2 linked regions of the Heyndrickxia acidicola genome follow. The protein of the gene in region 2 interacts with the protein of the main gene of each other region in a pairwise test. Links are inferred from orthologs where the notes say so. Each region holds a gene or a part of one and is shown on either strand. Other genes may lie near its edges.

Evidence for each region.
Region 1: the proteins of ligA (region 2) and leuS interact in binary tests that used the Escherichia coli proteins (3 or more experiments, as listed by UniProt). The link is inferred for Heyndrickxia acidicola from one-to-one orthologs.

What each region holds. Positions count from the first base shown.
Region 1 is NZ_KV440953.1:4,728,075-4,740,419, forward strand. The notes cover bases 2,771-5,782. They hold leuS (leucine--tRNA ligase), read left to right. Parts: upstream 2,771-3,075; coding sequence 3,076-5,490; downstream 5,491-5,782. Also shown: A5N88_RS22035 (YtzC family protein), read left to right, coding at 1-222; A5N88_RS22040 (glycogen biosynthesis protein GlgD), read left to right, coding at 237-407; A5N88_RS22045 (MDR family MFS transporter), read left to right, coding at 1,520-2,710; A5N88_RS22055 (processed acidic surface protein), read left to right, coding at 6,071-7,222; srtD (class D sortase, LPxTATN-specific), read left to right, coding at 7,201-7,836; A5N88_RS22065 (rhodanese-like domain-containing protein), read left to right, coding at 7,929-8,243; A5N88_RS22070 (sporulation protein Cse60), read left to right, coding at 8,604-8,801; A5N88_RS22075 (carbon starvation CstA family protein), read left to right, coding at 9,082-11,151; A5N88_RS22080 (CstA-like transporter-associated (seleno)protein), read left to right, coding at 11,166-11,357; A5N88_RS22085 (nuclear transport factor 2 family protein), read left to right, coding at 11,941-12,315.
Region 2 is NZ_KV440953.1:2,986,486-2,998,726, reverse strand. What follows is about bases 3,881-6,788. They hold ligA (NAD-dependent DNA ligase LigA), read left to right. Parts: upstream 3,881-4,285; coding sequence 4,286-6,292; downstream 6,293-6,788. Other genes in these bases: A5N88_RS13985 (CamS family sex pheromone protein), read left to right, coding at 6,359-6,788; pcrA (DNA helicase PcrA), read left to right, coding at 3,881-4,183. Outside these bases: A5N88_RS14005 (tetratricopeptide repeat protein), read right to left, coding at 1-527; A5N88_RS26165 (hypothetical protein), read right to left, coding at 718-840; pcrB (heptaprenylglyceryl phosphate synthase), read left to right, coding at 1,223-1,906; more of pcrA, read left to right, coding at 1,970-3,880; more of A5N88_RS13985, read left to right, coding at 6,789-7,534; aceB (malate synthase A), read left to right, coding at 7,780-9,357; aceA (isocitrate lyase), read left to right, coding at 9,558-10,835; Asp-tRNA(Asn)/Glu-tRNA(Gln) amidotransferase subunit GatC, read left to right, coding at 11,442-11,732; Asp-tRNA(Asn)/Glu-tRNA(Gln) amidotransferase subunit GatA, read left to right, coding at 11,745-12,241. UniProt on the Escherichia coli protein: DNA ligase that catalyzes the formation of phosphodiester linkages between 5'-phosphoryl and 3'-hydroxyl groups in double-stranded DNA using NAD as a coenzyme and as the energy source for the reaction.

The sequences.
Region 1 (12,345 bases), 1.7 Mb from region 2 along the record:
TGTGCCCAGGAACAATATAAGGCGGGAAGCCAGCAGGAGCATTATCACAATGTTGAGTATACAGATGCCCTTCAAGGGTTAGAGGATTCATACAATGAAATATGCAAGCTTGCATTCAGCTCAAACGCTCAACAGCGGGATCAGCTGCACCGGATGCGCCTGCAGCTTCAGCAGCTTCAAAATGAAATGATCCTTTTAGACCACGATCGTCCTTTGTATTAAGTAGGAGGGTTTATATGAAAAAAAGATCGAAGCAAAATAACCCCGAGCAAAAAACAAAAAATGGGGTTAATAATCAAGATATTGAGCTCGGACGGGATTATGATCCTGTAAAAGAGCTAAAAAAGAAAAATGCGGGTAAAAGCCAGCCAATAAAATCGAAACAGCATATTGAAAATCCCGACTAACTGTTGGATAAAAAGAGGGTGACTCAAAAAGCCGGACAATGCCGGTAAATGGAGTCATCCTTTTTTACTGCTGAATAATAAAGGCTCTTTTCGTAAACTGTGTTGCTATTTGGCTCAAAATAGGAGTATAAACCCAGGTTCAGTATTAAAACTTTTATTAACTTACGAAAAGATGCCACGAAGACAGACAGCATACGGAATAATCCTTTATACGTAAAGCAACAATTTATGCGAAAACAGCCATAATAAAAAAGGAAAAGGCAGGGAGACTTTTTATTTAGTTTTAAACTAAGCTACCCTGAAAATCACTTTATACGAGTTTAAAATTGATATGGAAGAAAGAACATATTAGAGCGGCCGCTAAGTAGCTATGTTAATCTTACACTTATATTGATTAATGGAACTGAACAGGTATGACAAATAGCGATAACATATATGAGTAATACCTAATGTTCGTTTTCAATCAAGGTTGATTGGAGCCCAAGGCACGAGACTCCTGAAGGATAAGCGTGTAAGTAGAGACCCCGCAGGAGCTTGCGACGAGGAGGCATCGCTACCGCCAGCGGAAAGCGAGTGCCTGAAGTGGAAATCAACCAGCAGGGAAAAATATGCTGTACCCAAAGTCTTCTGATATCCTTGAACCTTTTGGGACAGCCTTTTTTTGAGATTGGAAAGGTATTTTAGAAAGGGAAAGTTCACTTTTGCTTATCGAGAAAAATACTAAAACCCATCTGAAAACTCAGATTTACCAGGGTTCTGAGCCTTTAATTAACTGAAAACATTGTTTTTATTTTTATGTTGTTTTTCTCTTGCTAGAGGATACATAAATGGAATAAAATTTCTTTGGTATATATAGTGAAGATTTTTTTCAACACTTGCTGCTTCGTTTATGTTTTTTGTTCCTGTTTGGTCGTTTTGTGTTAACAAAAGGTTATTTTCGCATAGATTATTGCTTTACGTTCAAGGATCATTCCGTATGTTATCGGTCTTCGCAGAATCTTTTCGTAAGCAATTCATAAATTTTACTTTTTAATCATTTTTGTGTGTCTAATAGCAGCAAAGTTTACGAAAGATGCCTTATAAAAATAAGTAAGTTGAAAAGGAGCGTTTTCATGCCAAGAACCGTTTGGATGCTGGTGATTGGGATGATGGTTAATGTTACAGGCTCTTCTTTTTTATGGCCTTTAAACACCATATACATCCACGAACATCTAGGGAAATCATTGTCAGTAGCTGGGATTGTTTTAATGCTTAATTCTGCAGCGAGTGTTGTAGGAAGTCTTTTAGGGGGCAGCTTATATGATAAGTGGGGAGGATACCGGGCAGTTATTTCGGGAATTGTCATTACGACCCTTGCGATAGCGGGCTTAACACTGTGGCATGGCTGGCCGGCCTATATTGTTTTTCTTACTTTTATCGGATTGGGAGCAGGGATTGTGGTTCCGCCTATGTTTGCAATGGCAGGGTCTGCGTGGAAAGAAGGAGGGCGAAAAGCCTTTAATGCCATGTATATCGCACAGAATGCCGGGGTTGCAGTCGGATCTGCATTAGGTGGCCTTGTTGCTTCGTATTCTTTTAATTATATTTTTGCTGCAAATCTTATCATGTATGTATTGTTCTTTTTCATTGCCTTTTTTGGATATAAACATATAACAAAGGAAACCATCAGGCACTCGGTATTAGTAGAAGAGCCGTTGATGCCATCAAATAAACCGGAGCTTAGAGCATTAATGATTTTATGTTCTTCTTATTTGGTGTGCTGGATCTGTTACGTACAGTGGCAATCCACATTGGCAACGTATACGCAGGACCTTCATATATCGTTGAAACAATACAGCCTATTATGGACGATAAATGGTGCCATTATTGTCCTTGGACAGCCGTTAATCAATCCAATTATTAAAAAATTCGGCTCGAATCTTAAAGGCCAAATTTTGGTCGGGATTTTTATCTTTATGGTTTCTTTCGGCGTGGCAAGTGTAGCCAATGACTTCAAGGGATTTTTGTGTTCCATGGTTATTTTAACATTGGGTGAAATGTTTGTTTGGCCGTCGGTTCCAGCTGTGGCTAACACTCTGGCACCAAAAGGCAAGGAAGGCTTTTACCAGGGGATTGTAAACAGCACGGCAACTGGCGGTCGTATGATTGGTCCTTTGTTAGGAGGCATTCTGGCTGACTCCTTTGGGATGAATGTATTGTTTGCCACCCTGATTGGTTTGTTTGTCATTGCAGTCATCCTAGCATCAGTATATAATAAAGCCCTTAAGGCGAAGCATAAGCAGCCTACTGAAGTGACTATGTGAAAATAGGCTTGAAAACATGTTTATTTTTGGATAAAATAGTGAATACAATTAAAAATAGGATAGGAAACGTTGAGAAGGAGTAGTAGTGATGGTTACTGAAATCAGAGAGTTGGCGGCTGGTGCAAGCCAATCAGATAACATCATGAACTCGCCTTTGAGTTGCAAATGTGAAAGGGATTCTTAGTAATGTTTGCCGTTAACCGCGTTAAGGATGAATGAAGTGAGTGTGTGTGCACTAATTTGGGTGGTACCGCGGGAGATATAAGCCTCTCGTCCCTTTTTGGGATGAGGGGTTTTTTGCTGTTCTTACAGAAACTCATCCCTTAAGACATACACGGGTTAAATCAGATAAAGGAGGTCATTTCATGAGTTTTCGCCACATTGAAGTAGAAAAGAAATGGCAAAAGTATTGGGAAGAACACAAAACATTTAAAACAGAAGACAGTAGCAGTAAACCAAAATACTATGCAATGGATATGTTTCCTTATCCATCCGGTGCCGGGTTGCATGTAGGGCATCCAGAGGGCTATACGGCGACTGATATTGTTTCCAGGATGAAAAGAATGCAGGGCTACAACGTTCTTCATCCAATGGGCTGGGACGCATTTGGGCTTCCTGCAGAGCAATATGCGATAGACACAGGAAATGATCCAGCTGATTTTACGAAGCAAAATATCACAACCTTTAAGCGTCAAATTAAATCTCTTGGTTTCTCTTATGACTGGGATCGCGAAGTCAATACAACGGATCCGGACTATTATAAATGGACACAATGGATTTTTATCAAGCTTTACGAAAAAGGTCTTGCGTATATTGATGAAGTAGCAGTCAACTGGTGCCCTGCACTTGGGACAGTTCTGGCCAACGAAGAAGTCATTGACGGGAAAAGCGAACGGGGAGGCCATCCAGTCGAACGCCGTCCAATGAAGCAATGGATGCTGAAAATTACAGCTTATGCTGACCGTCTTCTTGAAGATCTGGATGAGCTGGATTGGCCGGAAAGCCTTAAGGATATGCAGCGTAACTGGATTGGCCGCTCTGAAGGTGCTGAGGTTACGTTTACCATTGATGGCACAGATCACACTTTCACCGTTTTCACCACACGCCCGGATACACTGTTCGGAGCTACTTATGCAGTGCTGGCTCCTGAGCATCCGCTCATCAATGACATTACTTCTTTAGAGCAAAGAAGTGCGGTTGACCAGTATCTTGACAAGGTTAAGACGAAAAGCGATTTGGAAAGAACAGATCTTGCCAAGGATAAAACGGGAGTCTTTACAGGTGCCTATGCCATCAATCCAATCAATGGCGAAAAAATGCCAATCTGGATTGCGGACTACGTTCTAATGAGTTATGGTACTGGAGCGATTATGGCTGTACCGGCTCATGATGAACGCGACTATGAATTTGCCCGTAAGTTTGAGCTTCCTATTAAAGAAGTTGTAGCTGGCGGAAATATTGAAAAAGAGGCTTACACTGGAGACGGCCCTCATGTTCATTCTGATTTCCTTGATGGCCTTCATAAAGAAGAAGCCATTGGAAAAGCAATTGCTTGGCTTGAAGAAAAAGGAATCGGCACAAAGAAAGTAACCTACCGCCTTCGCGATTGGCTGTTTGCCCGCCAGCGCTATTGGGGTGAGCCTATTCCGATTATTCACTGGGAGGATGGTTCAATGACGACGGTTCCGGAAGAAGAGCTGCCGCTTGTGCTTCCAAAAACAAATGAAATTAAACCTTCAGGCACTGGTGAATCACCGCTTGCGAACATTGAGGAATGGGTGAATGTAACGGATCCTGTTACAGGGAAAAAAGGCCGCCGCGAGACCAACACAATGCCTCAATGGGCGGGCAGCTGCTGGTATTACCTGCGCTATATTGACCCGCATAACAGCGAAGAGCTGGCTAGCAAAGAAAAACTGGAAGAATGGCTTCCTGTCGATCTTTACATCGGCGGTGCTGAACATGCTGTCCTTCACTTAATGTATGCTCGTTTTTGGCATAAGTTCCTTTATGATATAGGCGTTGTCCAAACGAAGGAACCATTCCAAAGGCTGTTTAATCAAGGAATGATTCTTGGTGAAAATAACGAAAAAATGAGTAAGTCGAAAGGCAATGTAGTAAATCCTGACCAGATTGTCGCAAGCCACGGAGCCGATACACTTAGACTTTACGAAATGTTTATGGGTCCGCTAGATGCCTCTGTTGCCTGGTCGACTAATGGCCTTGATGGAGCAAGACGATTCCTTGACCGTATCTGGCGTTTGCTTGTAAACGAAGGCGGAGAGCTTTCAAGTAAAGTGGCTGACGGCCATGAGGAAGCACTTGAAAAAGTGTATCATCAGACTGTCAAGAAGGTATCAGAGGATATGGATGCGTTGCATTTTAATACGGCAATCTCACAGCTGATGGTCTTCATTAATGAAGCCTACAAAGCTGAATTTGTATCTAAATCCTTTGCAGAAGGCTTTGTTAAAATGCTTTCCCCTATCGCTCCGCATCTGGCAGAGGAGCTATGGGAGAAATTAGGACACTCAGGAACCATTGCCTATGGAACATGGCCAACATACGATGAGTCTAAGCTTGTCGACAATGAAGTGGAAATTGTTGTTCAGGTAAATGGAAAAGTAAAAACAAAAATGCTTGTAGCAAAAGATGCAAGCCGTGAAGAGCTTGAAGGAATCGCCCTTAAGGATGAAACGATTCAAGGGCTGATCGAAGGCAAAACGGTTCGCAAAGTTATTGCCGTCCCTGGCAAGCTTGTTAACATAGTAGCCAATTAAATAAGCGATTGAAAACAGCCTCAAAGAGTGCACTCTTTGAGGCTGTTTTTTTATGATGTGCTTTAGTGCTTTAAAGTAAAGCAGGGGTCTGACCCCTTTATTGCGGTGAAGTGACGCATAGTGGGTATTTGTACCTGTTTCCGCCGATTAAGTTGGATTTTTACCCGATTACGTTCAGGTTTTGCCCGATTAATGGAAGTTTTTAGCCGATTACACACTGTTTTTACCCGAATGCCCCTTTTGAGGTAGATATGCTATGCAATAAACCGTGAAGAAATTACATTCAGGCACTATTTAATATATGTGAATAAAGAATTGAATAGGAAAACGGTCTTTTTTGCTAATGGATGCTTGTGAAAGAATATTAAAAAACGAATTTAATTTCTAAATCTTCTTCAACAAGGTGAAAAGTTCTATTGAGAAAAGTGCAGAAACTAGACCATAAGAAGCGATTTGTAAAATAGGTATTAAATGGAATAAATGGATAAAACATAGCTGCATTCATAAGATATCCAGTCTTTCAAAATATTATTTTTTACAGTATATTTTTATAGAGTATAAAAAATTGGGGGAAAAAACATTGAAAAAAATTCTAGCACTAATCTTACCTGCTGTACTATGCTTGTCCCTGTTTCCAAGCCTTAGTTATGCAGCACCGCCAGATAAGGATTTGAATGCTTTCTTAGCACAAAATGGATGGACAAAAACCCAGCTGAATTCCTATCTTGAGTATTATTTTAATGAGGAATTAGATTCTTTTGATACAGTTGATGAGATCAAGACACAATTGGGTGATCCCATAACAGATGAAAATCTTGCTCAGCTGCTCAAGAATTATCATTTTAAATCCGAAGACGACCTAAAGTCATTTTTAATAGAAAACGATGAACTTCAAAAAAATGAAAATCTCCGTGATAAATTTAAATTCATCAATACCCTTGATCAAACGGTGTCTTTTTATAGCGGCACACCCATTGATGATAAAAATTTACAAAATCTGTTGAATCAATATGGTATGACAAAAGATGAATTGGAAGTTTTATTAAAGGAAAATGGAGATTCGCTGGATAACTATAAGTATATAGAAGACCTGGACGATGCCATTAAATCCTATACCCAAGGCCTGGATTTCAGTGGATTGTTCTCGCAATTCGGTCTTACCAATCAGGAAATTGAAAAGCTGATTGGCCACTTTATGACATTGAATGTCAAGGACCCAAGCTTTGATCAGAAAATAACTGATATTGGGGACCGTTTGAGTTCTATGAAGGATTTTAATAGTAAATCAGACTTGACTCCTTCCCAAATAAACAATTTAGTGGAAAGCTACAATGAGCTTCTTTCATTATTGCAGCTTGATGTTAAATACTATCTGGTTAAAAAGGGTGAAAAAACCCCTGTGACCGAGCAGCAATTAATTAATATGAAATCTACCAATGGTCGCGATTTATTAATAGAAATTTATGATACGAACCATCAGTTTTTGGCGGATATTGTCCTTACAAAAGATATGTTTGGTTCAGAAATCATTAAGACTACTGCTAATAAAATTGTAAAAACAGAGAAAAAGGTAATAAAACAGCCTAGTACCCGGAAGCCTGTTGCCCGCACGATCTCAGGAGGAAAATTGCCAAACACTGCAGGCCATTATGCGGATCATATCCTTTTGGGAAGTGTGCTATTGATACTTGGGTTATTGCTGTTTAGAAAATGGAAAGTGATGAAGGCATGACCCAAAAAGCTGGACGCCTGCTGATTTTAATCGTCAGTATCATTCTTCTGGCTGCAGGTATTGCCCTCATTATCAAAAATATACAGCCTTTCATGGCTGGGAATAAAGTACCAAAAATAGCCATTAAGCCGGCATCATCTCTAAAGCCAAACGCAACAAAACAAAAGAAACAGTCAATTCCTCTTTATGCAAGTGCTCCTGCAATGGGTTCAGTCATTGGCACTCTTAAAATACCTAAGCTGGGAGCGGCTCTATCGATATATGAGGGGGCCAATGAAGACGAATTGGCTAAGGGAGTCGGCCATTTTGCAAGAAGTGTCCTTCCTGGTGAGAAGGACAACACTGTGCTGTCCGGGCACCGTGATACAGTTTTCAGAAAACTGGGTGAAGTGGGGATAAATGATCTATTAATTGTCCAAACCTCTGCCGGTGTGTTTACCTATAAAGTATATAAAGTCAGAATTGTGGATGCGGATGACCGGACTGTTATTGTTCCGAAGCCGAGAGCCACGCTTACTGTGACAACCTGCTACCCATTTTATTATATCGGAGATGCACCGAAGCGTTATATATTGGTAGCCAATCTGATTCATGAAAAGCTGACACAGGCTTAAGGAAGTAACTTCATATCGATTTACATTCTTGGTTTTTTCTCTTAGCTTTTGTATAATAGCGAAAGTGCGAGATAAGAGAGGATGAACTATACATGTTAACTTTTCAAGTAATATCTACTGAAGAATTAAAGAACAAATTGGCTAAAGGGGAAAAGCTGAACCTTATTGACGTTCGAGAAGAGGATGAAGTAGCGGAAGGAATGATTCCTGAAGCTAAGCACATTCCTATGGGTGAAATCCCTGCTTCCCTTGACCAATTCAATAAAGATGAGGAATACATTTTCATCTGCCGTTCCAGCGGCAGAAGCGGCCGTGTTTGTGAGTATATGAGCAGTCAGGGATTTAAGGTAACAAATATGACTGGCGGCATGCTGGAATGGACAGGGGAAACAAAGCCAAAGAAATAAACATGATTAGAGTGCCAGCGGGATAATCCTGCTGGTTTTTTTGATAGGCTATTTTCGTAATCTTTGTGGCTATTTGACACAAAAAATGATTAAAAATCCAGGTTCAGCATTAAAACTTTTGAATAGCTTATAAAAAAATGCCACGAAGACAGACAACATACGAAATGACCCATTGTAATTAAAGCAATAATCTATGCAAAAACAGCCTTTTGATAAAAATATACTCTTTTTATCACTGTGAAACACGATGGAAAATCCGTATACCGAAGGGCTGGAGCCCAACGGTTTTCTTTTAAGTAAATTGTTTAGAAAATTCTATCTTTGTTCATACTAGAGATAAAACGCAAAGGAGAGAAACTGGTGATCCAGGTAAAGGTGATTGATTGTGAGCATGAAAAGGACTTGGAAGAAGAGGTCAATAAGTTTCTAAAGACGCTGGATGACAATCGGTTTGTCGACATAAAATTTAATGTAGCGGCAATACCGGAAGAAGTGGATGCACAGATCTATTGCTTCAGTGCCATGATTTTATATAAAAAAGCAGCAAAAACTTCTTAAAAAAGAAGGGAAGGCTGCTTTTTTGCTATTTTAAGAGGAAGACTCTTATAATAGTATCTTAAAAGAAAAAACGCCGCTGACTCATGCCGGCTATAGGCACCACCGGATCAAAGACATAAGCCGTTAAGAAGGCTTCTTGCGCTTTTGTGCCAGTGACAATAAAAGGAATATACTTATAAAATAAATTATTTGAAATTTCTAAAAGGAATATAAAAACGATTGCCGAATTTTACTTGATAGGGGGAATCCAGCTTTTGGTATAGTAAAGGAGGAGTAGAAAATGAGAAAGGGAATTTTGTCTATCTTTATCTGGGTGCTGGTCTCCATTTTAGGAGCCGCTGCCTTTGCAATCCTGGCCATTTCTAATGGTGAGACGATTTCAGCTGCCTGGATGGTTATAGCAGCCGTTTGTACCTATGCTGTTGCCTATCGTTTTTATAGTAAATTTATTGCCGGGAAAATATTTGGGTTAAATGACAATCGTGCAACCCCTGCCGAGCTGCATAATGATGGCAAAGATTTTGTTCCGACAAATAAATGGGTATTATTTGGCCATCATTTTGCTGCTATTGCAGGGGCGGGTCCTCTGGTTGGTCCCATCCTTGCCGCGCAAATGGGGTACCTCCCCGGAATGCTGTGGATCATTATTGGGGTTGTTTTAGCGGGAGCCGTCCAAGATTCGGTTATCCTGATGGGGTCTATGAGGAGAAACGGAAAATCGCTTGGACAAATCGCCAAGGAAGAGGTTGGACCATTCGGCGGCGTTATTGCGTCTATTGGAATCATCGCCATTATGATTATTTTAATTGCCGTTTTAGCGTTAGTCGTGGTTAAAGCACTGGCGAATTCACCATGGGGTGTATTCACTATTGCCATGACCATTCCGATTGCGTTCTTTATGGGAATTTATATGAGATTTATTCGTCCAGGCAGGGTATTGGAAGGATCGATTATTGGTTTTGTCCTTTTAATCATTGCTCTTTGGAGCGGACAGTTTGTGGCTGATTCCAAGGCACTGGCAGACATGTTTACTTTTACAGCACCGCAGCTTGCCATCATGATTGCCATTTATGGATTTATCGCATCAATTCTTCCTGTATGGCTTTTGCTGGCACCCAGGGACTATTTAAGCTCATTTTTAAAAATTGGAGTAATCCTGCTTTTGGCACTTGGTATTTTATTTGTTCTCCCTGATTTGAAAATGCCAAAAATCTCAAGATTTATAGACGGTACTGGGCCGGTATTTGCAGGAAGCTTATTTCCATTCTTGTTTATTACCATCGCTTGCGGCTCTGTATCGGGCTTTCACTCGCTCGTATCCTCGGGAACGACACCTAAGATGATTGAAAAGGAATCACATGCGCGTATGATTGGTTTTGGAGGAATGTTAATGGAGTCAGGTGTTGCCATCATGGCGCTGATAGCAGCCTGTGCCATTCATCCAGGATTATATTTTGCCATGAACTCTTCTGCTGCTGTCATTGGGACAAGTGCAGCAAGTGCGGCTAAAGCAATCTCCTCATGGGGCTTTCAAATTACACCTGGGGAAATTACTGCAGCAGCAAAAAGCATAGGAGAGGTGAACATTTTATCAAGAACTGGAGGCGCACCAACCCTTGCAGTCGGCATGGCTGAAATTTTTACGAGCTTCCTGGCAGGTGCAAAGGCCTTTTGGTATCACTTTGCCATTCTCTTTGAGGCGGTCTTTATTTTAACCACCATCGATGCAGGTACCAGAATTGGGCGCTTTATGCTGCAGGACTTACTGGGGAATGTGTATAAACCGTTTGCACGCACAAACAACTATGTTTACAATATTATTGCTTCTGCCCTGATCACAATAGGCTGGGCGTATATTACGTATCAAGGGGCAATAGATCCATTTGGAGGCATAAATTCTTTATGGGCATTATTCGGTATCTCCAATCAAATGCTGGCAGCCATTGCCCTTGCAGTGGGCACTACCATTATCATAAAAATGGGAAAAGCCCGCTATTCCTGGGTGACCATTCTGCCTTTTGTATGGCTGGCTATCACTACGCTTGGAGCTGCGTTTATGAAATTATTTTCAACTGTTCCTGCTATCGGTTTCTATGCACATGCAAAAATTTATCAGACTGCGATAGACCAGGGAAAAGTGCTGGCACCCGCAGGCAGTATGTCAGTCATGAAGCAAATCGTCTTTAATGATAGGATGGACGCCGCCATTACGATTGCCTTTATTGTAATTGTAATTCTTTTGATACTGGATTCCATTCGAGTCTGGTTCAATATTTTTGTACGAAAAAAAACAACCTCTTTGCACGAGACGCCATTCATACAATCAAATTTTCAGCAAACGCAAATGTGAGGTGCAGATGAATCATGTCATTTATGAATCGATTACGTAGGATGCGCTCCCATATTAAAACGATCATTGGGATGCCCAATTATGAAAGATACCTTTTTCATCAGCAGCAATTTCATCCCAATGATCCAGTTATGACGGAAAAAGAATACTATTTGTTTATTTTAAAGGACCGGTATGAAAGCGGGAAAGTGAATCGGTGCTGTTAGGGAATAAAGGGGGAAATGAATGAATAGAAAGAGGGTGACTCAAAAGGCAAGATACAAGCAATCTTTTGAGCCACCTCTTTTTATATTTCCGGCAAAAAAGAAAAAGGGAAGAGGAACACAGGGTGCGAATAATAGCATGGTGTCTCTGCCTTAAAATCTATGTTGATTTTACAACCATATTGTTAAAGCAGAAAAGACATGCAGGACTACTAGCGCTGCGCATATCTAGAAATACCCAATGTTCGTTTGGATTCAACGCTTATTAGAGCGGAAAGCACAAGACTCCTGCGAGTTACACAAGTTACTAGGTGAGACCCCAAAAGCTTGCAGCGACGGGGTTCGATACCGCTCGGGGAAACGAATACTTGAAGTGGAAATCAACCGGCAGGATGATCAGAACGCTGCCTATGTCTTTGTAGACTCCCGGCCGCCCGCGTAAGGCAGTGCCTGTCCCTGCAGTAGAAATCAACTAGTAAGGAAAAGTTGCTGTCTCCATGGTCACATAATAGTATATGACTTTTTGTGACAGCCTCTAACCCTTTTGGTGGAGGTAAAATATAAGAGAGGGAAAGGAAATGTGATTATGATGAATAAAGAAGCTTTGAAAGAACATCTCCGGCAGCTGGAGGAAAATCTCTTAAAGCCTGAAATAAGGACGAATCAAAAAGAGCTTAGCCGGTTGCTGGCGGATGATTTCTTTGAATTTGGAAGTTCAGGGAGAGTGTTATACAAGGATGAAGAAATTAGCGATGAGGGCATAGGAACGGTCAAAATGGTTTTAGGTAATTTTGAGATCCATCCATTGTCCAAAGACATCGTGCTGGCTACCTATCTTATCTTAAACGAAGAAACCCGGCAATATTCGCTGCGAAGCTCTATTTGGAAATTCAGCGATGGAAGATGGCAGATGTTTTTCCATCAAGGAACAGTGACAAATCATTTCGACCGTTTTTCTTAAAGGATAAGCTCTGTTAATTTTCGATGTTGA
Region 2 (12,241 bases):
GCAATTAGGTCTTCTGCCATTGTATAGAATTGGAGGGCTTTACTGTCTTCTTCCGTGATAGAGTGATAGTTGCCATTGAACTTAAACCAATAGTATTTTTGTTTTCCGCTGAAGGTGGTACTGATCTCTTTTAATTGATTGATTTGTTCGAGGGAGGAGTTCGTTTCTCCTATTTTCAAAAAATATCTGATAACGTGAATCTTCAGTAAAATTTGAAGCTCAAGATCCGGAATGGTGTTGGTGAGCTCTGACATGCGCTGATATTCCTGTTTCAAAATGCTCGGCTTAAAGGATGTTAACAGAATGTGGAACCAATTGTAGCAAAGCTCTCTCGTTTCCTCATCAATTTGTCTATTAATTTCAATATCCAGGCGCATGCAGAGCAGCTTGATCACTTCATCATTCGGCTCAATTTTACCGTTTTCAATTTTTGACAGATAGGAAGTGGAAATAATTCCTTCCGCCAAATCTTCTTGCTTCAAGTTTTGTTTCAATCTATTCATTTTTATAATGGAACCGATGTTCATAGCATCACCTAAGACATTCTTATATGGTAATAGTATACCTCAACTTGGCATTATAGGAAAATAGGATAGCCATTCAAGGATGTTTTACGAACAATTCGGTTATATCTATAACTATATGAGTGGAAGAGGCGATTGTTTCTTGATGTGGGCGGGAGCAAAAAAAATAGGCTATTCGCCTATTTCTATAGACTCATGCTGTTCTGGTGCTGTTAAATTTAGTATCTCTTTTTTCATTCAATAATTTATCCATTTTGTAAATAAGGGCATCTACATCTCGTTTTGTGATTTTTTCTGGCACACTTTTTTTATTCATACTATTAATTCCTCCTTAACAAAAGTTTGTACGGTGGAAAGTCTTGTTATTATTTTATCACACAATATGGCCTATTTTACTTGGGAAAGTGGCATGGATTTCAATGGATTAAATGGAGAATGATTTTCATGTTTTCCTAAAATCCTGAAAAAATCGTTTTTATTAAAACTAACCTTTACTTTTTGTGAGTCTTTTTTACTATATAAGATCATTTTATTTCCAAAGTCTGAATGTCTGTATCTTTTGGCATGGCGCTTTATGAAAAACAGGAATATTAACCAAATATTTGTCTATTCACATATTCAAGGAAATCCTTTTTTGCCGATTCGAACAAATGATATAATGATGACTATGGAATAAAGAATGGAGGATTTATCTTAGTATGTACGATGTTCGTGAATGGCGGCATGCCTTTAAGCTTGACCCAAATAAGGAGATTAATGATACGGACCTGGAGAGAATTTGTGAATCAGGGACAGATGCCATCATCGTTGGAGGAACAGACACGGTTACACTGGAGGATGTGCTGAACCTTATGTCACGTATTAGAAGATATACTGTTCCGTGTGTACTTGAAGTTTCTAACCTTGAATCTATTACCCCTGGGTTTGATTTATATCTTATTCCATCTGTATTGAACAGCGGAGATGTCTCTTGGATTACAGGTGTGCATCATGAAGCGTTAAAAGAGTATGGAGAACTATTAAATTGGGACGAGCTGTTTGTTGAGGGATATTGTATTTTGAATGAAGATTGCAAAGCGGCCGAACTGACAAAAGCCCGTACCGATTTAACACAGGAAGATGTGGAAGCGTACGCCATGATGGCAGAAAACTTGTTTAAAATGCCTATTTTTTATATGGAATACAGCGGTCGTTATGGAAATGTCGATATGGTCAAGGCAGCTAAAAAACATTTAAGACACTCCAGGCTTTTTTATGGGGGAGGTATCCGCTCAAGCGAACAGGCGAAGGAAATGGGCGAGCATGCGGACGTCATTGTGGTGGGCAATGCAGTTTATGACGATCTTGAACAGGCATTAGGTACAGTCAGAGCGGTAAAATAATGTAACAATAAACCTTGAAAATAGATTATAATAAGAACAAATGTTCTAAATGGTGGTGAAGTCATGCAATTTTTAACAGATCGATTACTATCTGGATTGAATCCAGAACAGCAGGAAGCAGTAAAAACAACGGAAGGCCCCCTATTGCTTATGGCTGGAGCGGGAAGTGGAAAGACAAGGGTGCTGACTCATCGTGTGGCGTATTTGATGGTGGAGAAGGAAGTCAATCCTTATAATATCCTGGCCATTACGTTTACAAACAAAGCAGCTCGAGAGATGAGAGAACGTATAGCTGGAATTATGGGCGGTGCAGCTGAAGAGGTTTGGATTTCCACATTCCACTCCATGTGTGTGCGGATCTTAAGAAGAGACATTGACCGTATAGGCTTTAACCGGAATTTTACAATTCTTGACCCGACAGACCAGCAATCAGTTGTCAAATCCATTTTAAAGGATAAGAATATTGATCCTAAGAAATTTGATCCTCGATCAATCCTTGGAACTATTAGCAGTGCGAAAAATGAATTGGTGGATCCGGAAGAGTATTCCAAGCTGGCAGGGGGATACTACGATCAGGTTGTCAGTGATGTGTATACAGAGTATCAAAAAAGGCTCAGAAAGAATCAGGCACTGGATTTTGATGATTTAATCATGCTGACCATTCAGTTATTCACTAGAGTCCCAGAGGTTCTGACCTATTACCAGCGCAAGTTTCAATACATTCATGTGGATGAGTATCAGGATACGAACCGTGCGCAGTACATGCTTGTCAAGATGCTCGCTGCAAGATTTCAAAATCTTTGCGTGGTAGGCGATTCCGATCAGTCCATTTATCGCTGGCGCGGTGCGGATATTGCCAATATCTTATCCTTCGAGAAGGATTATCCTCGTGCAAAAGTTATATTGCTTGAACAAAATTACCGTTCTACAAAAAGAATTCTGCAAGCTGCAAATGAGGTTATCAAAAATAACCAAAATCGAAAAGCTAAAAACCTATGGACTGAAAATCAAGACGGGCCTAAAATTTCCTATTATCGCGCCGACAGTGAACAAACAGAGGCGCAATTCGTAGCCGGCAAGATAAAAGAAGCGGTTGCCTCCGGAAAACGAAAGCTTTCTGATATTGCTATTTTATATCGTACGAATGCCCAGTCACGTGTTATGGAGGAAGTACTCCTAAAATCAAACATTGAGTATAGCATCGTCGGCGGCATTAAATTCTATGACCGCAAGGAAATCAAGGATATCCTCGCTTATTTGCGTTTAATTGCTAATCCTAATGATGATATCAGTTTGCAGCGGGTCATTAATGTTCCAAAACGGGGAATCGGTTCTACTTCTATGGACAAGATTGCCCGTTATGCAGCAGATCAGGATATTTCTGTTTTTGCAGCCATCCAGGAAATTGATTTTATTGGAGTAAGCCCAAAGATCGCCAATGCTGCAAGGGAATTTTATGATCTTATTCATAATTACACTCAAATGCAGGAGTATCTATCTGTAACGGAGCTGGTTGAGGAAGTTCTGGAGAAGTCAGGATACAGGGACATGCTGAAGGCAGAGAAGACAATTGAATCCCAAAGCCGTCTTGAAAATATTGATGAATTCCTTTCTGTAACCAAAAACTTTGAGGAAAGCAGCGAAGATAAGAGCCTTGTTGCGTTTTTAACGGATCTTGCCCTTGTCGCAGATATTGACAGGATGGATGAGCAGGATGAAAAGGCTGATTCGATTGTCTTGATGACCTTGCATTCTGCAAAAGGGCTTGAATTTCCAATCGTCTTTTTAATCGGCATGGAGGAAGGCGTATTTCCTCACAGCCGATCTTTAATGGAAGAAGCAGAAATGGAAGAAGAACGCCGCCTCGCTTATGTGGGAATTACACGTGCTGAAGAAGAGCTGTATTTAACGAATGCAGGAATGAGAACTTTATTTGGACGCACTAATATGAATCCTGTTTCCCGATTTATTAATGAGATACCAGAGGAGCTGCTGGAGTCTGTCCATAAAGAAACCAAAGCTTCATCTTCTTTTGGTGCTCAGCGTTCCGTGCAGCCGGCGCGCCGACCGGCGGTTGTCCGTCCTGCACAAAATGCTTCTGCTGGAAGCACTGCGGATTGGAAGGTGGGCGACAAAGCTGCGCACAAAAAATGGGGCACTGGCACAGTGGTCAGCGTAAAGGGTGACGGCAAAAGTGTTGAGCTTGACATTGCTTTTCCTAGTCCTGTGGGCATTAAAAGGCTGCTGGCAGAGTTTGCACCTATTACAAAGGCATAATGCATCAGTTGTTTTTAGGGAAAGTGCCCATTTTATCCAAGAGAATTTCAGTCTTCATTCTGTTCATAAGGATGGAGGCTATAAATAGAAAGGGCTGTTGTTATGGAAATAAAAACCGCTGAAAAAAGGGTGAAAGAGCTTCATACTCTATTAAACCAGTACAGCTATGAATACCATGTAAAGGATCATCCAACTGTACCTGATTCGGAATATGACAGGCTCCTGAAAGAGCTGAATGATATTGAAGCTGAATACCCAGAGCTGATTACATCGGATTCTCCTACTCAGCGGGTAGGAGGTGAACCACAGTCAGCCTTTACAAAAGTGGAACACAGGACTCCGATGCTATCTTTGGCAAATGCCTTTAATGAAGAGGATTTACGTGATTTTGACCGCAAAGTAAGACAGGCAGCAGGAGAAGATTACGAGTATGTCTGCGAATTGAAAATTGATGGATTGGCGGTCTCACTTCGCTATGAAGACGGACTGTTTGTCCAAGGCGCCACTCGCGGAGACGGAACCATTGGAGAGGACATAACTGTCAATCTCAGGACAATCCGATCTATTCCTCTCAGAATAAAAGAACCTTTTTCTATCGAGGTGCGCGGCGAGGCCTATATGCCGAAAAAATCATTTGAGCAGCTGAACAGGGCGAAAGAAGAGAACGGAGAAGAGCCTTTTGCGAATCCTCGAAATGCTGCTGCAGGTTCATTGCGCCAGCTTGATCCGCGAATTGCAGCTTCAAGGAATTTAAGCATCTTTCTTTATGCCATCGGCGATCCCGGTGAAACAGGCGTCACCGCCCACAGCGCCGGCCTGGATTTGCTTGAAGACCTGGGATTTAAAGTAAATAAAGAACGCAAGCTTTGTAAAAATATTGATGAAGTGCTTGATTATATTAAAAACTGGACAGAAAAGCGGCCAGACCTTCCGTATGAAATTGATGGGATTGTCATCAAGGTGAACTCTCTTGCCCAGCAGCAGGAGCTTGGTTCAACAGTAAAAACCCCGCGCTGGTCCATTGCTTATAAGTTTCCTGCAGAGGAAGTCGTTACGAAATTGATCAGTATCGAACTAAATGTAGGAAGGACGGGCGTTGTAACACCCACTGCGGTTCTTGAACCTGTTCGGGTTGCAGGTACAACGGTTAAAAGAGCCTCCCTTCATAATGAAGACTTAATTCGTGAAAAAGATATTATGCTTGGCGATTATGTGGTAGTAAAAAAAGCAGGGGACATTATCCCGGAAGTAGTGAATGTTCTGACGGACAGAAGAACAGGTGAGGAGCAGGAGTTTAAAATGCCGACTCATTGCCCTGATTGCGAGAGTGAACTGATCCGTTTGGAGGGTGAAGTGGCTCTCCGCTGCATCAATCCGAAGTGCCCTGCCCAAATTCGCGAGGGCCTGATTCATTTTGTGTCACGAAATGCAATGAACATAGAAGGGCTGGGGGAAAAGGTCATCAGCCTCCTATTTAGCCATCAGTTAATCCATGATGTAGCGGATATCTATAGACTGACAAGAGAGCAGCTTCTTAACCTGGAAAGAATGGGTGAAAAATCCGCAGGGAATTTACTGGATGCCATAGAAGCGTCCAAACAAAATTCTTTGGAAAAGCTTTTGTTTGGTCTTGGCATTCGGCATGTAGGTTTCAAGGCTGCCAAAACACTTGCTCAAACGTTTGAAACTATGGAGAAGCTGCAGGCAGCAACAAGAGAAGAACTGACAGCCATTCAGGATATTGGTGAAAAGATGGCGGACTCCATTGTGGCGTATTTCGAAAACGAAGAAGCCAGGGAGTTAGTAAAAGAGCTGCAGTCCCTTAGTGTCAATATGATTTACAAGGGACCAAAGCCTGTTGAAGCAGTGAACGCCTCCTCGCCATTAGCAGGAAAAACCGTAGTACTGACAGGAAAACTTGAGCAAATGACCCGTGAAGAGGCCAAGGAGCGTTTGGAAGCACTAGGGGCTAATGTAACGGGCAGTGTCAGCAAGAAGACGGATTTAGTTATTGCCGGGGCAGATGCCGGTTCAAAGCTTACAAAAGCGGAACAGCTGGGAATAGAGGTCTGGGATGAAAATCGTTTTGTACAAGAAGTAAAAGAGTGAGCTTCTTAAAAGGAAACCATTGGGGAAGGCTTTCCTTTAGTATGTAATAAAGGTGGAAGAATCAGCATGAAAAAATGGTTGCCATTACTAGTAACAGTAGTCTTGCTAACAGCAGGATGTACTTCGAATTTCGGGTCAGAGGATAAGGTTGTGCAAGAAAAAAACAATCAAAAAGAGACAGCGATTATACCAAATTACCAAATATCCGATAATTATTATCGAACGATATTGCCATATAAGCCGAGTAAAAGCAGAGGTTTGACCGTCAATAATTTAAACACCCGCTATGATATTCAGGAATTTGAAACGGGGCTCCTTCGTGTAGCGAAAACCACGTATTCGCCTGAGAAATATCTGTTCCAGGAAGGGCAGATACTGGACGCGGATACCTTGAAGATGTGGCTTAACCGTAAGTTTACACCAAGCCAGTGGAAGGCTGTACAAAAGGAAGTAAATCCACCCAGTCAAAATATTGGATTAAATCCTCCTTTAAGCGGGAAAGGTTCAATCGATTCACAAAATCAAAATAGCCCGATCTATCTTGCTAATATCCTGGAACATGACTATTTAGTTAAGACGGATAAAAATACAGTGAGGCTAGGTGGCGTCGTCATAGGTTTGGCACTTAATTCAACGAATTCTTATCAAAGCCAAAATGGGACGACCACCCAATCTTCTCTCTCTCAGGCTGCAATAGACAGTGAGGGAAAAAGCATTGCTGCTGAAGTGGTAAAACGACTCCGTGCTATGAGCGAATTGAAGAATGTCCCGATCACCATTGCCTTATTTGAGCAGAAGGATAAGGATTCAGTTGTTCCAGGAAATTATTTTGCCTATACTAATGTTCCGGCGGGAAGCTCCTCCATTGGGAGCTGGAATGCCATTCAAAATCAATATTATCTTTTCCCGTCATCGCAGGCTGATTCAGATCACCCGCACGATGCAGGTGTTTTTGATAAGTTTAAAAAGCGGGTAGAGAACTATTTTCCTAATTATAATGGAGTAATTGGGCGTGCATTCTATAACGGAAATAAGCTTACTCAATTAAAAGCAGAAATTCCTCTCCAATTTTTTGGAGAAGCTGAAGTTATTGGTTTTACACAATATATAGCGGGGATTGTACCATCTATTTTCCCGGATACCATAGACTTGCAAATAAAGATTACGGCTGGCGGCGATATAAAAGCCCTTATAACAAGGAGCCCTGGCCAAACAGATACATCTGTCCATATATATCAATAAGCTGAAAAAGCTGATAAAAAAGAGAAAGCCTCTTCTTTTATCAGCTTTTTTATTTGAGGATTTTCCATGTCTATTAGCTTGATGGAGCGGTTTAAGGGAAGCCGTCATAAAACAATACGAGAAATGTCGAAAATATTTATAGAAAATTTCAAAAAAATAGTTCCAGTCTTTGATCTTCTGTTATATAATACAAACATAAATTAGTAAATTGTTTTATAACAATATTAAAGGAGTGATGTGAAAAGATGGATACTCAAACGGCTGGAATATCCGTAGCTAAGGAGCTGAAAGCAAAGTATGAAGATCTTTTAACACCAGGTGCTTTACATTTTATTGAACAACTTGAGAGGCACTTTGGAAATGAACGAAAGAAACAGTTACAGAACAGAGAGTGCAAACAACAGGAAATGGACGGAGGAAAACTCCCTCACTTTCTTTCTGAAACGGAACCCATTCGAAATGGAGATTGGTCTATCTCGCCGCTTCCAGCCGATCTTCAAGATCGCCGGGTGGAAATTACAGGGCCGCCAGATCGAAAGATGATTATTAACGCAATGAATTCGGGGGCAAAGGTGTTTATGGCATGTTTGGAGGATGCGACATCGCCTACATGGGAAAATGTGATGGATGGACAGCGGAATCTGAGAGATGCGGTAGATAGAACCATTGCTGTATACGGGGAGAATGGAAAAACCTATGTGCTGAATAAGGAAACCGCCGTTTTGTTTGTCAGGCCAAGGGGATGGCATTTGGAAGAGAAGCATGTATTGGTGGATGGGAAACCTATTTCCGCAAGCTTGTATGATTTTGGTTTGTATTTTTTTCATAATGCGATCCATCTTGTGGAGAAAGGCACGGGCCCTTACTTTTATTTACCCAAGCTTGAGAGTCATTTGGAAGCAAGACTTTGGAATGATGTTTTCACCTTTGCCCAGAAATTCATTGGAATTCCTAAAGGAACCATTAAAGCGACAGTACTGATTGAGACCCTTCCAGCAGCCTTTGAAATGGATGAAATTCTTTATGAGTTAAAGGAGCATTCAGCAGGACTGAACTGCGGCAGATGGGATTACATCTTCAGCTATTTAAAGAAGCTGAGAAACCAGCCTAATGTCATATTGCCGGATCGTTCACTGGTTACAATGACAGCTCCATTTATGAGGTCGTATTCACTACTCACCATTAAAACCTGCCATCGCAGAATGGCGCCGGCAATTGGGGGAATGACTGCACAGATTCCTGTAAAAGGAGACGAGCAGAAAAATGAGGAGGCCTTTAACAAGGTACGCCAGGATAAAGAAAGAGAGGTGCAGGATGGACACGATGGCACGTGGGTGGCACACCCTGCACTCGTGAAGGTAGCCATGGAGGTTTTTAATAAAGAAATGAAGAGTTCAAATCAAATAGATTCACAGAAACAGATTGATTTCGAGGTGTCAGAACAAGATCTGCTGGCTGTACCTGCAGGAAATATAACAGAAGAAGGAGTAAGGCAGAACATTCGTGTGGGTTTAAGGTATATAACCGCCTGGCTGAGGGGAAGGGGAGCAGTACCCATCCACCACTTAATGGAGGATGCTGCTACAGCTGAAATTTCCCGAGCACAGATCTGGCAATGGATCCGCCATCCAAAAGGAGTGATGGAGGATGGAAGGAAGGTTACGTTTGACATGTACCAAGAAATCAAGAATGAAGAGATTCAATTGATTCAGCAAGAGATGGGCAGAGAAAAAGTTCAAGAAGCGGGAGAATTGTTTGCCAGTCTAATCACGGAAGATGAATTTCAGGATTTTTTAACCATACCAGGATACGCATTGCTTTAAACGAAAAGGCTCTTTTCGTAAACTTTGTTGCTATTGGACACAAAAATATCATTTTAAATATATGTTCGGTATTAAAACTTGTGAAGAGCTTACGAAAAGATGCCATGAAGACAGACAACTCACGGAATCATTCTTTGTACGTAAAGCAACGCGAAAACAGCCAATGAAAAAATATTGAAATCAAAGAAGGGATGAAGGAAATGAATAGAAAAGCCGATAAATTGCAAGAAAGCTGGGAGCAGGATACACGTTGGAGCGGAGTGACACGTACTTATACGGCTGAAGATGTTTTGAGGCTGAGGGGATCGCTTGATATTGCTTATACTCTTGCACAGCACGGGGCGGAGAAGTTCTGGGAGCTTTTGCATCGAGAGGAGTATGTTCCAGCACTGGGAGCGTTAACGGGAAACCAGGCAGTCCAGCAGGTCAAGGCAGGATTAAAGGCGATTTATTTAAGCGGATGGCAAGTCGCTGCTGACGCCAATCTTTCTGGACATATGTATCCTGACCAAAGCCTGTATCCTGCAAATAGCGTTCCCCAGGTGGTAAAGCGCATTAATCAGGCACTTCAAAGAGCGGACCAAATTCATCACGTAGAAGGAGACAAAAGCATTGACTGGTTTGCACCGATTATTGCAGATGCAGAAGCAGGTTTTGGTGGTCAGTTAAATGTTTTTGAATTGATGAAATCCATGATTGAAGCAGGAGCTGCTGCCGTTCATTTTGAAGACCAGCTTTCCTCTGAAAAGAAATGCGGGCACTTAGGAGGCAAAGTCCTGCTGCCGACACAAACAGCGGTCCGTAATTTAATTTCTGCGCGCCTGGCTGCAGATGTGATGGGAGTGCCAACAGTTTTAATTGCAAGAACGGATGCCAATGCAGCCGATTTAATTACCAGTGATGCGGATCCATATGATGCACCGTTTATTACAGGTGAGCGCACCCTCGAAGGCTTTTACCGGACAAAGCCTGGACTTGAGCAAGCAATTTCAAGAGGATTGGCCTACGCCCCATATGCAGACCTGATCTGGTGCGAAACGTCTGAACCAAATATGGAAGAAGCGCGCCTGTTTGCAAAAGCCATCCATGAAAAGTTCCCAGGAAAACTGCTTGCATATAATTGTTCTCCGTCCTTCAACTGGCGTAAGAAGCTGGATGGAAAGGCAATCGCAAGCTTTCAGCAGGAGCTTGGAAAGATGGGTTACAAATTCCAATTTGTAACACTTGCAGGCTTCCATGCGCTAAATAACAGTATGTTCGAGCTGGCAAAAGGCTATCAGGAAAGAGGAATGGCGGCTTATTCAGAGCTTCAGGAGGCTGAGTTTGCAAACGAACCGCTTGGCTATACAGCCACAAGGCATCAAAGAGAAGTAGGAACAGGCTATTTTGATGAGGTATCGATGGTTATTACCGGAGGAACTTCTTCTACAACAGCCCTTAAAGGTTCAACGGAGGAAGAACAATTTACCAGCATATAATGGATATATGAGCGGGGTATTCCATAAGGATATACCTCGCTTTTTTGAAAAGGACTTCGATAACCAGATTACACCATAATTTCTGTCTATTTAGACTAAGATAGGCTTTGGAGCTAGACAGAGATTGCATTGAGCATTCCATGTTAAACATTTTACCAATCTTGCCTTCAGAAGCAGAGGGGAATACAGTAAAATAAAGGCTGTTTTGGTTTAGGCTCTTTTCATAAACTTTGTTGCTATTGGACACAGTAATATCATTTATTATATATATTCAGTATTAAGACTTGGGAATAGCGCACAAAAAGATGCCACGAAGACAGACAACATACGGAATAATCCCTTATACGTAAAGCAACAATCTATGCGAAAACAGCCTTTGGTTTAGAGTGTTGCTTTGTGTATAACAGATAAATTTTTCTTACTTAATCGGTAAAATGGGAAATTGAAAAATATCAAGAGGAGACTGCAGAAAACCAGTCAGCACGCCTATAAGGAAAGATGTAGGGACAGGCCCGCAAGGATGGCCTGTCCTCTTGCTTATTAGTGGTCAATTCTGCTATTATCAATAGTATTGCGAGTGTTCGAATAACCTTGGAGGTGAATGGAATGTCAAGAATTTCTAAAGACCAGGTTGAGCATGTTGCTCATTTGGCAAGACTTGAATTTAAAGCTGAAGAAATTGAACGATTTACAAAGCAATTAGATGACATTATCAGCATGGCTGAATCCTTAAATGAATTAAATACCGAAAATGTAGAACCAACAACACACGTATTGGCTATTCAAAATGTTATGCGTGAAGACAAAGCTGAGAAAGGCCTGCCTCAGGAGGAAGTCCTGAAAAATGCGCCTGATCATAAGGATGGGCAAATTCGCGTTCCATCTGTTTTGGAATAAGGAGGGGAAATCATGACTTTATTTGATCATAAAATTGCTGAGCTGCACGAGTTTTTACATAAGAAAGAAATTAAGGTATCGGATCTTGTTGAAGAATCCTATAAGAAAATCCAAGAAGTAGATGGAAAGGTTCAGGCCTTCCTGACATTGGATGATGAAAATGCGAGACAAAAGGCAAAAGAACTTGACGAAAAGCTGGGCACTGAAGAGTCCAAGAATATCCTATTCGGTATGCCTATCGGAATCAAGGATAACATCGTAACGAAAAGCCTAAGAACCACTTCAGGAAGCAAGATTCTTGAAAATTTTAATCCTATCTATGATGCAAGTGTTATGGGAAAACTTCATCAAGCCAATACGATTACAATTGGGAAATTAAACATGGATGAGTTTGCAATGGGTTCATCTACAGAGAACTCCGGCTTCCAAAAAACGTTTAATCCATGGAATCTCGAAACCGTTCCTGGCGGTTCATCAGGCGGCTCTGCAGCTTCAGTTGCAGCAGGAGA